DNA from 2 places in the Dietzia maris genome. Region 1 is predicted to be linked to the other one. Evidence: riboswitches for the same ligand, from Rfam matches in the RefSeq annotation. Region 1 holds a riboswitch; the other holds the start of a gene.

Region 1 (10,304 bases):
CGGACCGCCCACCCGCCCCCCTCGCCCGATGCGGACCCGCTGGACCTGGCGTGGCGTCGGTCCGAGCTCAGCGGCCTGACCCCGCAGAGCGCCCGGCCGGGGGCGCCCGACCCGCGGGCCGCCCGCTCCCACCGCCTGACCGAGGCCGCGCGCCCGGTGATGGACGGGCTCGACACCGTCCTGCGGGACACCGGCGCCAGCCTCGTGCTGGCCGATCGCGAGGGCCGGGTCATCAGGACGGCCCGCGACAACGCGCGGATCTCCCGCATGCTGCTCCGGCGGGGCGTCGACGACGGCGCCACGCTCACGGAGGAGGCCCTGGGCAACAACGGCATCGGCACGGCGCTCGAGACGCGGGCCGGGGTGTTCATCCACGGTGAGCAGCACTTCGCCGAGGTCCTGCGCGACTTCGTCTGCTACGGCCACCCGATCATCGACCCGCTCACCCGACGCCTGGTGGGCGCGGTCAACCTCACGGGCATGACCGCGGACGCATCCCGACTGTTCGCGCCCTTCGTCCGGAAGGTCGTGTCCGACATCGAGGCCCGTTACGTCGACACCGCCCGCGCGGACGACCGGTTACTGTGGCGCCGCTTCGTCGAGCGCACCCGCTCCTCCGACACCGCGACGTGCGCGTTCGGGGACGAGGTGGTGCTGGCCTCGCACTCGAGCCTGGAGCGACTGGATTCCAGGGACCTCGTCACCCTCCGCCGACTGGTCGAGCGCGACGAGATGGGTGAGGCCGTCGAGCTGTCGGTGGGCACCGTGGGGGTGGCCACCAGCCGCGTGGGGCGCCGCGGGCACCTGCTGGACCTCACGTTCCCCGAGTCGCCCGGTGCGCCCACGCCCGCGCCCGCGCCCACACCCGCGCCCACGCTCGCGCCCCGGATCGTCGTCGCCGCCCCCGCGACGGTGGTGCGGAGTCACGCCGTCCGGGGCCCGTCGGGGTCGGGGAGGTCGACGACGGCGAGGGCGATCGCCGGCCCCGGGGCCCGCCATCTCCGGCTCGCCGAGGCGGACGACGCCGCGACGGCATGGCGGGAGATGGTCGCGCCCGCACTCCGTGAACGTTCCGGGCCGGTGATCCTGGACGACATCGACCTGTTGGACGACGCCGATCTGCGCCGGTTGGCCGCGCGCATGGAATCGGCCGGAGACCACCTCGTCGTCGTCACCAGTCGCGACGACCCGCGCCCCGCGGTGACGGCGATACTCGACCTGTGCGACCGGCGGACAGAGGTCCGCCCCCTGCACGAGCGCGGCACCGAGGGCGAGGAGATCGTCCGCCGCATGGTCGCCGACCTGGCCGCGCGGCGCGGTATGCGGCCACCCACGGTGACGGCGCGGTTCGTGGAGGCGGCCTGCGTGCTCGACCTGCCCAACGGCCTGGTGACCCTGCGTGCGGTCCTCGGCGACTGCCTGACCCGGCTCGAGCAGAAGTGCGCCGCGACCCTCGACGTGGACGCGCTGCCGTCGCGGTCCCGCTCGGCGCGCCCGCCACGGCCCGGAGAGCTGGCCCGCGGGGAGTACGACGCGATCGTCGCCGCCCTCACCGAGTGCGGCGGGGTGCGCTCGCGGGCCGCCCGGCGGCTGGGGATCAGCCGGACCACGCTGTACGCCCGGATGCGGGAGTTCGGGCTGTCCTGACGCGCACACGGCGCCCGCCGTCCTCCACCGTGTCCACCTGCGTGTCCAGAATCTGAACACTCCGGAGGGCGGACGCACCCCCAGGATGAGTTGTGATCGGCCTCACAACCGAGGCGGTCGGATCTTCGGAGGTAAACATGACCGGCACACTCTCCCGCGACACCGGCTCGGGCACCGACTCCGGCGCGCACGTCGACGAGCGCCTGGGCGCCGAGGCCCGCGACTTCCTGGCCCGCCCGCATCGCCTGCTCATCGGCGGACAGTGGGTCGACGCCGCCGACGGCCGCACCTTCGCCACCCACGACCCTGCGACCGGTGCCGAGATCACCCGGGTCGCCCACGGCGGGCCCGAGGACGTGGACCGCGCGGTGGCCGCCGCCCGCCGCACCTTCGACGACGGCGCCTGGGCCACCATGAAGCCGCGCGAGCGCGAGCAGATCCTGTGGCGCATCGGCGACCTGCTCGACGCCAAGGCCGAACTGTTCGGTCAGATCGAGGCGCTCGACAACGGCAAGTCCGTCGCGATCGCCACCGCCGCCGACGTGGCCTGGGCCGCGGACGTGTTCCGCTACTACGCCGGCTGGGCCACCAAGATCGAGGGCTCCACCGTCCCGGTGTCCATGCCGTTCGCCGGTGACAAGCAGTTCCACGCCTACACCCAGCGCGTGCCCGTGGGCGTGTGCGGGCAGATCATCCCGTGGAACTTCCCGCTGCTCATGGCCGCGTGGAAGCTCGGCCCCGCCCTGGCCACCGGCAACACCCTCGTCCTCAAGCCGGCCGAGCAGACCCCGCTCACCGCCCTCCTGCTCGGCGAGATCTGCCAGGAGGCAGGCGTGCCCGACGGCGTGGTCAACATCATCACCGGCTTCGGCGACGCCGGCGCCGCCATCTCCGGCCACGACGACGTGGACAAGGTCGCCTTCACCGGCTCCACCGAGGTCGGCAAGCTCATCGTGGACGCCGCCAAGGGCAACCTCAAGAAGGTCTCCCTCGAGCTGGGCGGCAAGAGCGCCAACATCGTCTTCGCCGACTGCGACTGGGACGCCGCCGTGGCCGGGTCGGTCGCCGCGTGGATGTTCAACCACGGCCAGACCTGCACCGCCGGCACCCGCCTCTACGTCGAGGACTCCATCTACGAGGAGTTCACCCAGGCCGTGGCCGACGCCGCGTCCCAGGCCACCATCGGCCACGGACTCGACCCCGACACGGTGCTCGGGCCCGTCGTGGACCAGGACCAGTTCGACAAGGTCTCCTACTACCTGCGCGCCGGCATCGAGGACGGCGGCCGAGCCCTGACCGGCGGCGCCCGCCACGGCGACACCGGCTACTTCATCCAGCCCACGGTGTTCGTCGACGTCAAGCCCGAGGACCGGGTCGTGAAGGAGGAGATCTTCGGCCCCGTCGTGGCCGCCCTGCGGTTCTCCGACGTCGACGACGCGGTCAGCCAGGCCAACGACTCCATGTACGGGCTCGCCGCCGGCGTCTGGACCAAGGACCTGTCCAAGGCCCACCATGTCGCCAGCCGCCTGCAGGCCGGGTCCGTGTGGGTGAACCAGTACAACGGCTTCGACACCGCCATGCCGTTCGGCGGGTTCAAGCAGTCCGGGTGGGGTCGCGAGCTCGGCGCCGGCGCGCTCGACCTCTACACCCAGACCCGGTCGGTCAACATCCAGCTCTGACCCGACCGGCCCGCCCAGACCGGACCACCCCCAGACCGGGACCCGGCGTCCCCGTGACCACTCCGGGGACGCCGGAGTCCCCCCCTTCCCACACCGTCGCCGTTCCCGCACCGTCCCCTTCCCGCACGCCCCCGAAAGGACCACCACCGTGAAGACCAAGGCCGCCGTACTGTTCGACACCCACAAGCCGTTCGAGATCATCGAGCTCGACCTGGACGACCCGGGCCCCGGCGAGGTGCTCATCAAGTACACGGCCGCGGGCCTGTGCCACTCGGATCTACACCTGTCCGATGGCTCACTGCCGCCCCGCTTCCCGATCGTCGGCGGTCACGAGGGCGCCGGGATCATCGAAGCCGTCGGCGAGGGCGTCACCAAGGTCAAGCCCGGCGACCACGTGGTGTGCTCGTTCATCCCCAACTGCGGCGTCTGCCGCTACTGCTCGACCGGCCGGCAGAGTCTGTGCGACATGGGCGCCACGATCCTCGACGGCCACATGCCCGACGGCACCTTCCGCTTCCACTCCGGCGGGCAGGACTTCGGCGCCATGTGCATGCTCGGCACCTTCTCGGAACGCTCGGTCATCTCGCAGCACTCGGTGGTCAAGGTCGACGACTGGCTGCCGCTGGACAAGGCCGTGCTCGTGGGCTGCGGCGTGCCCTCGGGCTGGGGCACTTCGGTCTACGCCGGCGGCGTCCGTCAGGGCGACACCGTGGTGATCTACGGCATCGGTGGCCTGGGCATCAACGCGGTCCAGGGCGCCGTCCACTCGGGCGCCCGCCACGTCGTGGTGGTGGATCCAGTGCAGTTCAAGCGCGACGAGGCGCTGAAGTTCGGCGCGACCCACGCGTTCGCGAGTGCGGCCGAGGCCCACGCCGAGGTCGAGAAGCTCACCTGGGGTCAGATGGCCGACCAGGCGCTGATCCTCGTGGGCACCGTCGAGGAGCAGGTCGTCTCCGACGCGTTCGACGTGATCGGCAAGGGCGGCCGGGTGGTCATCACCGGCCTGGGAAACATGACGGACAAGACCGTGCAGGTCAGCGGCACCATGATGGCCCTGTTCGGCAAGACCATCACCGGCACGCTCTTCGGCTCCGCCAACCCGCAGTACGACATCGTCAAGCTCCTGCGGCTGTACGACGAGGGCAAGCTCAAGCTCGACGAACTCATCACCACCACGTACACGCTCGACCAGGTGAACCAGGGTTACCAGGATCTGCAGGCCGGGAAGATCATGCGCGGCGTGATCATCCACGACTCCTGATCTCCCACAACCCCCACAGACCGGAGCCGGTCGACCCCGCGGGACGGCGCCCCCGCCTTCTCGGTGATCGGCTCCTCCCCCCGACGCGCGTCGCCTCACCCCCTGGGCGGCGCGCGTCGGTGCGTCAGCCGGCAGTCGCTCTTGCCGCTGTGTGGCTGGCCTGCCGCAGCCGCTCCCGCCGCTGTGTGGCTGGCCTGCCGCAGCCGCTCCCGCCGATGGCGTCTCGCTCCCGCCGCTGCCCACCCAGCCCGCAGCCGCTCCTCACCATGGCGTCTCGCCCACCCTTCGGTGCGCGCGAGACGCCATCCCGGCGGGCGGCTGTGGCTGAGCGACTGTGGTCCCGGCGCATCGTGAGACGCGAGACGCCATCCCAGCGCGCGGCTGTGGCCGGGCGGCTGCGTCAGGGTGTGGGCGCGCCGCCGGTCACCGAGAGCGTGTTGCCGGTCGTGTACGACGACTCCTCCGAGGCCAGGTACACGTACGCGCCGGCCATCTCGACCGGCTGCCCCGGCCGACCGAGCGGGTTCTTCTGCCCGAAGTACGGCAGCTTCTCCGGCTTCTGCCCGCCCGTCACCTGCAGCGCGGTCCAGAACGGGCCCGGCGCGACGGCGTTCACGCGGATCCCCCGCGGCGCGAGCTGCTGCGCCAGCGCCTTGGACATCGTGTTGACCGCGGCCCGGGAGGTCGCGTAGTCCACCAAGCCCGGCGACGGGGTGTACGCCTGAACCGACGAGGTGAAGATGACGCTCGCCCCCGGCTGCAGATGACCGAGCGCCTCCTGCATCATCCAGAACGGCGCCGAGATATTGACGTTCATGGTCTCCGCCCACTGCTCGGAGCTCAGGTCCTCGAGGTTCTCGACGTAGGTCTGCCGGGCGGCGTTGAGCACCAGCACGTCGATGCCCCCGAGCCCGGCCACGGCGTCACGGACGATCCCCCGCGCCACCTCTTCGTCTCCGACGTCGCCAGGCAGCAGGACGCAGGTGCGGCCGGCCTCGCGGACCAACCGGGCGACCTCGTCCGCATCGGACTGCTCGGAGGGCAGGTATCCGATCGCCACGTCGGCCCCTTCGCGCGCGTACGCTATCGCCACCGCGCGACCGATGCCCGAGTCTCCGCCGGTGATGAGCGCGCGTCGGCCGGTGAGCCTCCCGTGACCGATGTAGGACGTCTCACCGTGATCGGCCGGCGGCTGAAGCTCGGAGGCGAGCCCCGGCACCGGCTGGGACTGCATCGGGATGTCGACCTCGTACTTTGTGCTGGGGTCGACGAGCGGCTGGGCGTTGGGATCGGTGGTCACGGCAGGCCTCCTGAGACGTCGGGGATTCCGACCGTACGCGTCCTGACCGGATGCGAGATGACGCCGGATCACCCACACTGCGGATACGACCGGATTCCATCGATTCGAAGGAGCAGCAAGCATGCCCCGTTACCGCGTAGTGGACCCCGACCAGAACGTCATCGAGGAGAAGGAGTTCGCTGACGACACCAAGGCGTACGACTGGTTCAAGACGGTCGAGGTCCCCGACGACGCGCTCGGGTACGCCATGGAGGTCGACATGGACGGCAAGTGGACCCGCTTCGAGATCAACGACGGCGGCACCAACACCTCCCCCGCCGCCGACGAGGGCACCGGCACCCCCTGATCTGGGAGCCCGCACGACGGGCAGTCGGCCCGCCCCGCTCGAGATCCGCTACTCCGCCTGCGGATCCGCTACCTCCACGGGAGTAGCGGAATCCGAAGCGGAGTAGCGGATTTCGGAAGGCATGACAGGCTCACCCCTTGACCAGTCCCCGTCCACGATGAGGTTCTGCCCGGTCACGGCGCGCGTCTCGCCCGATAGATGCGGTCGCGCACGGCCAGCGTCAGCGCGTCCAGGCGGGCGGCCTCTGCGAGAAGGTCGGCCACTCTGCTCGGACGGTCGGTGGTGCTGTCGACCAGGGCGTCGTTCGCCCGCTCCAGTAGGCGGGCGAACGCGGGGTCGCCGTCGAGGGCGTCCCTCACGGCGGGGTACTCGGCTTCGAGCGGGGTGCCGATGCCGAGCGTGGAGCGGAGTTCATACCAGCGGTCGAGGGTCGCGGCGAGCGCCTCGGAGGCCAGCGCGTGGGTGCGCCGCGCGGTGTCGACGGCGCGCTCGGCGGTGAGCTGCGCCGGGTCGGTCCCCCGGCTGAGCCGACGGTGGCGGGCGAGGTCCTCCAGTCCGGAGCGCACGAGCCATCCGGTCGACGCGATCCACGCGACCACACCGGCGAGGACCGCGAACACCACCAGCGCGAGGATCAGCGGCACGTCAGATCACCGCGTTGAGGACGAGCGTCAGCGGGACAGCCAGGAGCACCGCCGCCGAGAGGCCGGCCCCGATCAGTTTGCCCACGCCCGACCATCGGAGTTCGGAGCGTTCGGCCTCCAGCGCCGCGGGTGACAGCGGAGCCGCGAGGCGTCCGGCGGCGGAGGCCGCGGACTCGGCGACGGCGGGCCAGGTTCGCGGGACGTGCCGGTGCGGGTCGCTGCCGAGGTCGTCGGCGGCGAGGAGGGCTCGTTGCTCGTCCCATTCGGCGAGGCGCTGGTCGAGTTCGGCGACAGCGGCCTCGGCCTCGGCGATCCGGCGGCCCTCGGCCGTCCGCGAGAAGACCACCGAGGGGAACTGCATGACTCCAGCCTCCCCCACCCGACCGGCACCGGCAAGAGCGCGCACGTGTGAAGGTGCGCGGGCGCGCGGGCGCGCACGTGTGAGGGCGCGCGGGCGCGCGGGCGCGCACGTGTGAGGGCGCGCGGGCGCGCGGGCGCGCGGGTGTGAGGGCGCGCCCTCCGTGCGATCGGCGCCGCCGCGCCTCACCCCTTGACCAGTCCCCCGTCCACGATGAGGTTCTGCCCGGTCACGGCGCGTGCCCACGGGGAGGCGAAGAACAACACCGCGTCGGCGAGTTCGGCCGGGGTGATCGCGCGCCGCAGCGGCGTCCCCGAGGCGATGAGGTCGAACACCTCTTCAGGCGTAGCGGCGCTCGCGGCGGTCGTGCGCAGCAGACCGCCGGAGACCATGTTCACCGTGATGCCGTCCGGTCCCAGATCGGTGGCGAGGGTCCGGGTCAGCGACAGCGCGGCGGCCTTGGCTGCGGTGTAGTCGTGGTACGGCACGACGGGGTGCTGAAACAGATTGGTGCCGATGTTCACGATCCGTCCGAAGCCGACCTCCCGCATGCCCGGCAGCGTCGCCTGGGTGGTGGCGAGGGTGGCTTTCACGGCGCCGCGCAGTTGCGAGTCGAAGTCGCGCCAGGTCAGCGTCTCGGGTCGCGGGCGGGCGTCACCGTTGAACTCGAAATCGACCAGCGCGTTGTTGACGACCGTGGTGACGGGCGCGCCGAAGTGGCGACGGGCGGCGTCGACGAGGGCGTGCACCTCGTCGTCGGTGACGTCGGCGCGGAGTGCGACGGTGCGGTCCTCGCCGAGTTCACGGACGAGGTCGGCGGCGGCCGACTCGCTGCGGTGATAGTTGACGACGACGAGAGCGCCCTCTCTGGAGAAGGCGCGACTGATGTCCGCGCCGAGCCCGCGGGCGCCGCCGGTGACGAGGACGACCTGCTCGTCTATCCGCATGCTGTTGCCGATATCCATTGCCACTCACTTCCCGGTGGTCCCGGCGAGGGTGACGATGCGGCTCCGCTCCTCGACTGCGCAGGGCGCGGCGGATCGGCGACGGCACCGGGAGCCCCGTTGCGGTGGGGCGGGTGCCGTATCGACATTCCTTCGCTGGAACGACCCAGATCAGGTTCGACGGGTGTGATCTCAGCCGCCCGGGCGGGCAGCACCCCGTGTCGCCGACCACCATAGATCACCAGCCGACAGGGCGAGCGGTGACCACGTCGATCCGCTCGGTGGTGGTCATCCCGTGGTCATCCAGCGGTCTCGTACCTCGCCGCCAGCTTAGACAGCGTCTCCGTGATGCCCGCCGCGTTCCGCTCGGACATACCCACGATCTCGAAGAACCTGCCGAGCTTGGACGGCCGGTTGTCGAAGCTCTCGACGACCTTCGTCTTCCCGTCGCCGGCCGGGGTGAACTCCCAGCGCCACCGGTGACCTGCGGGGTGCGCCCACTCGATCACCTTCTCCACCGGGGTGTCGCGGTGCTCGGTGACCGTGCAGGTGATGCGGTACGGCACGCCGTACATGCGCATCGCGGTGGTGAACTTGGCACCGGGGCGCAGGGTGGTCGGCCCCCGGACGTTGTCGCGGACCGTTCCGGACCCGTCGACGAGTCCGTGCTTGCGTGGGTCGTTGAGGAGGGCGAACAGCTCGTCGGCGGGCGCGTTCACGGTCACGCTGCGGGCGACCACGCGCGGTCCGCGGTCGATTGTGCTGATGGCGGTCATGGTGAGGTGAGACCTTCCGGTTGGACTCGGCCTGGCGGCGAGCTCGGATGCTGTTCACCCCACCGTACGACCGCACTCCGACATCATGCGGTGCATCGTGTACGGCCAGCGGATCAGCGGACGGCCTTGAGCCCGACCACACCGCCGATGATCATGACGAGGAACAGCACCTTCATCGTAGAGGCGGGTTCCGCCCCGGTGGCCATGGCGTAGACGGCGGTCAGCGAGGCACCGATGCCGACCCACACCGCGTACGCGGTGCCCACGGGCAGCTCGCGCATCGCGTAGGCCAGACCGGCCATGCTCACGACAAGCGCGACGCCGAACACCACCGAGGGCCACAGCCGCGTGAACCCCTCCGAGCGGCCGAGCGCGCTGGCCCACACGGCCTCGAGAACTCCGGACAGAACGAGTACGACCCATGCCATGACGGCCTCCTGCGGGCCGTCTTGTCGCACACCGGGTACGGCACCCCTCTTCCGGAGGCCCCGGGCCGGGGCTCTGATCCCCAGGGTGACAGTCCCGGTGGTCGCGGACAACATCAGGTCCGTCACCTCGATAAGTCGCGCTATCCAAGGTGGCGTTCATGCGAGTGGGAACGGTCTCGGAGCTGTGGCGTTACCCCGTGAAGTCGATGTGCAGCGACGACGACCGGGTGCACGAGCTGCTCTCGGCCGCGCTGGGTCGTCGGGTCAGCCTGCATCCGCGCCGGCCGGCGGACCACCACGAGCACTACCGGCGCCTCGCCGTCGACGAGGCCTACCTGCGCGCTCTCACTCCGGGCACGATCCGCGAAGGCGACGACGTCCAGCTCGTCTGATCTCCGATCCGGTTCACGGCTTCACAGAAGAGCGGGCCCGTTCGTGGCTGGGTACGGTCAGGACCATGCCCCCTCTCCCCTCGTCCCCGACCCGACCGACACCCGCGGAACTGCAGGTCGCCGTAGTCGGCGCCGGCGCGATCGGCGGCGCCGTCATCGAGTCGCTCGAGCAGGGCCGGGTCCCGGGTGCGAGGCTCGGCGCGGTGCTCCGCTCGAGCAGCACGGAGAGCGAGATCGAGGCCGCCGTCGACGCGGCCGACGTGGTGGTGGAGGCCGGCAGCGTCGACGCGGCGGCGGAGTACATCCCGGGGGTCACCGCCACCGGCACGGACATCGTGGTGTGCTCGTGCGGCGTGTTCGCCCGCCACGACGACCCCCGAGACCTCCTCGCCGGAGGACCGGACACCGGTCGTGTGCTCGTACCGGCCGGGGCCATCGGGGGACTCGACGTCCTCGGGGCGGCCGCCCGCGCCGGGGCCTCCGATGCCACGGTCCGCCACTACACGATCAAGCGCCCCACGGCCCTGGA
Region 2 (6,384 bases), on a different contig from region 1:
TGGACTCGGCCTCGCAGTGGAGAAACCCATCGGATCACCGTCGAAGAGGATGGCAGACTCAAGCTGCCGACGGGAAAAATTGTCTCATCACTTTCCACCGCCGCGACCGAGGTCGTCGGCCACGGCAGCTTTCCAGGATGGGAATGTTGGCATAGCGAATCCGGTGAGCGGCTATACGAAATGCGCTCTCGGCTCCAAGCAGAGAGAGAAACCGCTACCGCGACACCTTGAACAGTCCAACTTGAACTCGCCGATAACCAGGTCTTATGTCAAGTACCAGGCACTCTATGGTCGCTCTCCGCACATAGTGCAGATCCGGGTAACGGAGCGCCCCCCAACTCGGGGCCGACGCACTTAGATTCCTTCGCAGGGCCTCAGCGTCCGCCGCGGTGATCAGGAGTACAGACGGCAGAAGAGCCACTCGGCGCCAGTGGCGGTTCCCGATATGTGGCTTGGACGTGTGCCATCCTCATAGGGAGGCTCACGCCCTCAGCTGCGGGTATCGGACGGTTAAACCTTCAGTAAGCCGACAGATTGGAACCGAAAGACCATGCCGCGCATACCGGGTTATTACGAATGGGACGACGCCAGTTTGAGGCCCGGACAGAAGCGTGAAGGAGGCCTTCACCAGAATTTGTTCGATGAAAACGGTGACCTAAAAGGTAATGCCCGATTTGTCGAGGCGGACGAGGTCCAAGCAGACGCCCCGATCGTTACGGAAACCGTTTACATTCCGGCTGAGGAGCGCCGCGAGGACGCTGAGCTGGCCGCGCTGATCGCGACCCTCATTGTTGTGCTTGGCACGCCGGTAGTCGCCAGGTGGTGGAACGAAACAGCGAGACCGTTCGTCCGCTCTAGATTTGGTGGCTTGAGAAAGCGCGGAAAGGCCGCCGCGGTGCACGAAAGCGCTCCGAAGGCGACAAGGGAGGGCCCCACGGAGTTAGTGGCAGCAGCTCCTGATGACGCGCGTCCTGGCATGTCTCAGGCTGAGGCTAGGGCTCGCTACATCGCGGCAGTAGCCGCGCAAGCGTTCGCCGAGGAGCAGATGCGGTTGGTCAGCGGTGCCCGCATTGTTGACGCGGGGCCAGGCGAGGTGGATGCCGAGTGGGCGCTCGGCGGGCTGTCGGCCTTAGACCAACAGCGCCTGATCGAGGCACTGGTGCGGAACCCGACGCTATTGGCTGAGGACAATCTGGCACAGCTGGCCAGCTTGCTGGTTCAACCCGCGGCGCTACGCGAACTGCAGACGACAGAGGATGACGGAGCGCTCGGATCGTGACCTTCTAGTCGCGGCGACTGATGCCACGTTCCTGCCCTTCTTTCATCGCCAGGTCAGCGGAACGCGGTCCGGCCAGTGCAGTTCGATTCCCGCTAACGGACCAACCAAGTCTCATCCGGGCTCATTCGGAGCGTGACCCTCTCCCCGGTGCCAGTGCGGCCGGTCGCCTCCACCAGACCGTATGGCCGCACGACTTGCCTGCTCGCCTTGATCCACGATCGCAGCCGCTCAGAGTAGACCTCTGACCTGAGTTCCACAAGTTGACAGTGATTCAGCGTTCTTGGGTGTGGTCGTCGCTGTTCACAGCGTTGGACGCTCCTCGCGCGGGTCACTAATTGGGCGGCAGTGGGGAGTCGCCCGGACACGATCACGGCCCGCAGTACGGATCTACCGCGCCAGCAAGCGCCTAAACATCCTGGCCGGGCGCGGCTTCCAGGAGCTTCGAGTAGCCTCAGTGACCCGCCTCGACGGCCATTAGTGGGTTGCACGCCCGCTGGGGGAGATCAGTCGGACACCCAGCGCCCCAAAACACGGTTGAGCTCGACGTGAACGGCTGCGGCAGCGCCCTTCCTGGATCGCTCGCAGCTCCACAAACTCCCTGCGTGGCGAGGTCCGCGCAGAAGTGCGCACCCAGGCCGTCCCTCGCCATGAAAGCGGGTCACTAAAAGTTGTGGAACTCAGGTCTGAGTCGGCCGCCAGTACGCCCCGCGAGCACTGCTACCGAACTGAGCGCACTGACCGCGTCGTGCTGATCGCCGAGGACGAGGCCCGGCTCACCGCCTGGATGCAATCGCACCTTCGCCTGTCCTGGTGCGAGCATCCTGACCCGGTTGAGGTCGAACGCGCTGTTATAGCGCGATGGGCACCGCCGCTAAACATCGACCATGCCACCGGCGCGATCCGCGACATCGTCACGGCCGCCCGAGCCGCGTACAACAGCAGCGCCTGAGCACGACGGCCGCCGGTATTCAGACGTTATGACAAGTAGATGGTCCTACCTGCGCTCGCCGCGCATAGCCGGTGCACTCCACAGCGCGTGGAAGTGGTGCACGGGTCCGTGGCCGGAACCGACATCGAGCTCGTCGGCGTGCTGAAGGGACCCTGTGAGGTAGTCCTTAGCAAGGCGCACGCTCGTGACGACGTCGTTATGCGGTACTAGCGCGGCGATAGCGGCAGATAAGGTGCAACCGGTGCCGTGGTCACTGTTGGTGTCCACACGGGCCGCGGATAGCTCCACCGTGGTCGCGCCGGTGAGGATGTCCACGCTCGTTCCTCCTGGCAGATGCCCGCCTTTGAGGAGCACCCAGGGCGCTCCGAGCGTACGCAGGGCCGGCAAAAGCTCACGCATCTGGTCGACATCTGCGATCGCATCGGAAGCCCCGGTCAGGACCGCAGCCTCAGGGAGATTGGGGGTGAGAATCGTCGCTCGCGGGACCAATAAGTCACGGACCGCGGAGACGGCGTCCGGGGCGAGCAGATAGTCGCCACTCTTGGCGACCATCACCGGATCAAGCACTACGGGACAACGCGGATACGCATCCAATGCTCCAGCGATACTCAAAGCGATCCCAGCGTTGGCGACCATACCGATCTTGACCGCATCGACACGCACATCGTCGAACACCGCGGCGAGCTGATCCGCGACGAAGGCCGGCTCGAGCGCAACGAATCTCCGCACGCCCTGCGTGTTCTGGGCGACCACCGCGGTGATCGCACTCATGCCGTAAACGCCGAGAGCAGAAAACGTCTTCAGGTCCGCCTGAATACCCGCGCCACCACTCGGGTCCGTTCCGGCAATCGATAGAACATTTGCGATCATCAGTCCCAGCCTCGTTTCCGGTATCCCTGAACCGCACGAGGAGCGAACGCGCAAAATTGTCCCAAAGCGACTGCAACGCAGTGCTTAGCGTCGACATTCCTCCGCGAGTCCGAACTCGATCAGGTTCTTCGGGTGTGATCTCAGCCCTGGCGGGCACCCCGTGTCGAACGCCAGCGTACCTAGTCTCATGGGGCAATTCTCAACAGCCATGCGCCTAGGCCCCAGCACGATGGCCCGGATTGTGGTTCGCGCAAGGATCGGCCGGGCCTGGCGCTCAGGCTGCGTCCGTTCCAGACAGGGTTGTCATGTTGGTGAGCATCACGTGCCGCTCTCATTCCCGTAGATCCTGGCGGCAAGTTCAGCAACCTCGGCGACGTCCTTGCTCAAGTCCAGCTGCGTCTCGTCGACCTCGTCGAGTCCGTACCAGCGCGCCTCTAACGCGTCATCACCGGCAAGTAGAGATCCTGAAAGCCAGCGGCACAGCACCGCGATTAGAACGAAATGACTGGTCACAACACCACGTTCATCGAAGCCGAATGCGTCGACCGACGTGACGATGCACATCGCTTCGGCCGTGATCGCGGTCTCCTCGGCTAACTCACGAATCGCAGCCTGGTCAATCGTCTCGCCGAACTCGATCTTTCCCCCGGGAAACCCCCACCGTCCGGCGTCCGGCGGATTCGCGCGCCGCACCAGGAGAACTCGGCCATCCATGACAACGACAGCGATCACCGCCACCACCGGCCGGATCGATGAGGTCCTGGCGATACTCGCGTCAGCAGTCACAACGAACATTGTGACCTAGGGGCGATCGCTACGCCGTGGGCCCGAGCCTGCTTGGCGCCGGCCACCACGGCCCGCCCGCGGGCACCGGCCTGATCTCGAGCCACTCCCCTGGCCTCCGCCCCGGACACCTGAGGAGCATCCGGACCCCCTCACGCGCAATCGAGATCGAGAGCGACGCCTCTCCAAAGCAAAGGCAAGCTGTGTCGCGTTTGACGATCCCGTATCGGGACACGGCTCGGAGCGGACTCGGCAGCGTCCCGACCTAGGCTGGGTGTCTCGTAGACGTGTCGCACTAGCGAGGCCCGGGAAGCGCGACTAAATGCGTCACACGAGCCCGCCGAACTCACCGTCAACCCACTCAACGTGTGACGCTTATGCCCCGGTGTCGGAGATGGCAACTAGATTCAGGTCATGCTGCGTCGTCTTGATATTGAGGCCCCTTGGCGGTCGCTTGATAGTGGTTTCTGGCCTGAGCACCTTCCAGCCGGATGTAAGACGGTCATCTACGGCCACAATGGCAGCGGGAAGTCGACCTTGTCGGAGTTGCTTCTAAGCCTTGCCGACGGATCGTCGGCGACAAACGTCGTGTGGGAAGACGGCCACATGAAACGAACCAAGGTCAGGGCGGGTGGTTCAAGCCCCTCTCCGGCCATGGCGGTCTTCACTCGCAAGTGGGTCGAGGCGAACCTGTCGGCGTTCCTCGATGGCGCCAACGCCGCAGCGATTGTGACACTAGGTCGCGAGGCCATCGACGCCAAGGAAGAGGAGGAGCGTCTGGTTAGTGAGATCAGGACGCTCCACGAGCAGGCGGACGAAGCAGAAGAGCAGCGCAGCACTGCCGCCGCCGAAGTAGATGCGTTGGTTCGCAACGTGCAAGAACAGATCGTTTCCCAATTAAGGACGTTCGACCACGCCCACTTCACGAAGAACCGCTACAGCTCGCCCAAGGTCCAAGAGGCGCTACGTTCGTTTCAAGATGAGTTCCCAAACAGCGACGCCCACGCCGAGGCGTTGAAGCGACTCGCCGAAGGCGCGCCCGCCCCGGTTGATGCCCTCCGTCCACCTCCCAACGATACTGCCGCGAGGCTTGATGGCCTGGCGGAGCTTCTCGCGGAGACGCCGACGCGGGTGGCAATCGCTGCGCTCGACGGAAACCCCGAAGCCCAGGCGTGGGTCGAGCATGGGCTCACGCTGCACGAAGGAAGCGACCGCTGCCACTTCTGCGACGGCGAATATACGAGTGAGCGGCGAGCGCAGCTTGCTCGTCATTTTGATGAAAGTTGGCTCCAGATCCGCGGTAAGGCTAAAGACCTGCTCGGGACCGTAACGCGCGAAAGGCAATCACTTGATGACTGGCTTGTCGCGTTGCCGGCGGCCCCGAGGCTCACCGGTGAGCTTCAGTCAGCGTATGAGCAAGCCCTCAAGCAGGTTAGAGACGCTATCGACATTCGTCTCACTGCCCTTGATTCCTTGGAGTCAGCAATTGAGGTCAAGGCCAACGATCCCAGCGCAACACCGGCGGTGCCAGACTGGTCCGCGCTCGCCACGCCGCTGCCCACCGCGACACTTGTTCAGACGGTCAGCGAACACAATGATCAGGCGCGTCGCCATGAAGAGCTGACAGATGAGCGAAAGCGGACCGTCCTCAGCCACCTCATCGGTGCGCAGAGCACGGAATTCCGGACGCTTGAGCAGCAAGTCAAGGACCTCGCCGACAAGAGTGGGGCGAGCAGGCAGGCGGCGGCGCTGGCCGAGCGAAGTCTGGACGAGGTCCGCAAATCGAAGTTCGCAACCAAGCCCATGGCTGACACGCTCACCCGCGATCTTGCACGTGTCTACGGCAAGGATCACCTCAGCGTGACGGTCACCGACGACGGAAAGTCGTACTGGTGCCGACGCGGCGATCAGCCCGGTACCGACCTAAGCGAGGGAGAACGCACCACCCTCTCGCTGCTCTACTTTCTACGGAAACTCGAGGACGAGCAGCAACCTGGTGGTGAGGCGTCTCAGCGGATCGTGGTCATCGATGACCCATCGAGCTCACTAGACCGGGAAGCCCTGTTTGCCACACACCAATGGCTCATCGACACGCTCAGCGGGGTCGGTCAGTACATCGTGCTGACACACGATTTCAGCCTGCTCCGGCTCTTCCTCAAGTCTCAGAACAACGCTTGGGGAAAGTCCATGAAACGAGTCACCAAAGGCGAAGCCGACGAGGTGCGCTTCCCCAAAGTGTCGTTCTTGGAGATGTATGCGGCGTCGGCGGACGGTGAGCGTCGATCGAAGTTGGGCAAGCTCCCGCGGCTACTACTCAACAGCACTTCGGAGTATGCCTATCTCTTTGCCATGGTGATGGCCGGCGTGGCCGACTCCGAGGACCACGAGCGCCTCTTCCTGCTACCGAACGCAGCGCGAAGAGTTCTGGAAGTGTTCGCGAGCTACAAGGCGCCGCACCTATCTGACTTCTTGCCAGCGCTAGAGGCAATGGTGAAGGAGCAAG

What was found. Region 1 has a riboswitch for thiamine pyrophosphate ahead of VYL96_RS12540 (3-oxoacyl-ACP reductase). Riboswitches for the same ligand answer to the same signal wherever they lie in the genome.
Region 2: another riboswitch for thiamine pyrophosphate. It lies ahead of thiD (bifunctional hydroxymethylpyrimidine kinase/phosphomethylpyrimidine kinase); the one in region 1 lies ahead of VYL96_RS12540 (3-oxoacyl-ACP reductase).

Annotation. Positions count from the first base shown of each region.
Region 1 covers NZ_CP143053.1:2,700,530-2,710,833, forward strand. The annotation lists gene VYL96_RS12505 (helix-turn-helix domain-containing protein) at 1-1,647, shown strand, start outside; gene VYL96_RS12510 (aldehyde dehydrogenase family protein) at 1,785-3,326, shown strand; gene VYL96_RS12515 (NDMA-dependent alcohol dehydrogenase) at 3,475-4,587, shown strand; gene VYL96_RS12520 (SDR family oxidoreductase) at 4,988-5,887, opposite strand; gene VYL96_RS12525 (hypothetical protein) at 6,009-6,233, shown strand; gene VYL96_RS12530 (hypothetical protein) at 6,407-6,877, opposite strand; gene VYL96_RS12535 (hypothetical protein) at 6,879-7,238, opposite strand; gene VYL96_RS12540 (3-oxoacyl-ACP reductase) at 7,421-8,182, opposite strand; TPP riboswitch at 8,311-8,408, opposite strand; gene VYL96_RS12545 (SRPBCC family protein) at 8,479-8,955, opposite strand; gene VYL96_RS12550 (DMT family transporter) at 9,069-9,383, opposite strand; guanidine-III (ykkC-III) riboswitch at 9,394-9,460, opposite strand; gene VYL96_RS12555 (hypothetical protein) at 9,542-9,775, shown strand; gene VYL96_RS12560 (aspartate dehydrogenase domain-containing protein) at 9,841-10,304, shown strand, end outside.
Region 2 covers NZ_CP143054.1:10,608-16,991, forward strand. The annotation lists gene VYL96_RS16915 (restriction system modified-DNA reader domain-containing protein) at 1-231, shown strand, start outside; gene VYL96_RS16920 (hypothetical protein) at 551-1,279, shown strand; gene VYL96_RS16925 (GIY-YIG nuclease family protein) at 1,950-2,228, shown strand; gene thiD (bifunctional hydroxymethylpyrimidine kinase/phosphomethylpyrimidine kinase) at 2,274-3,098, opposite strand; TPP riboswitch at 3,178-3,269, opposite strand; gene VYL96_RS16935 (NUDIX hydrolase) at 3,417-3,893, opposite strand; gene VYL96_RS16940 (AAA family ATPase) at 4,296-6,384, shown strand, end outside.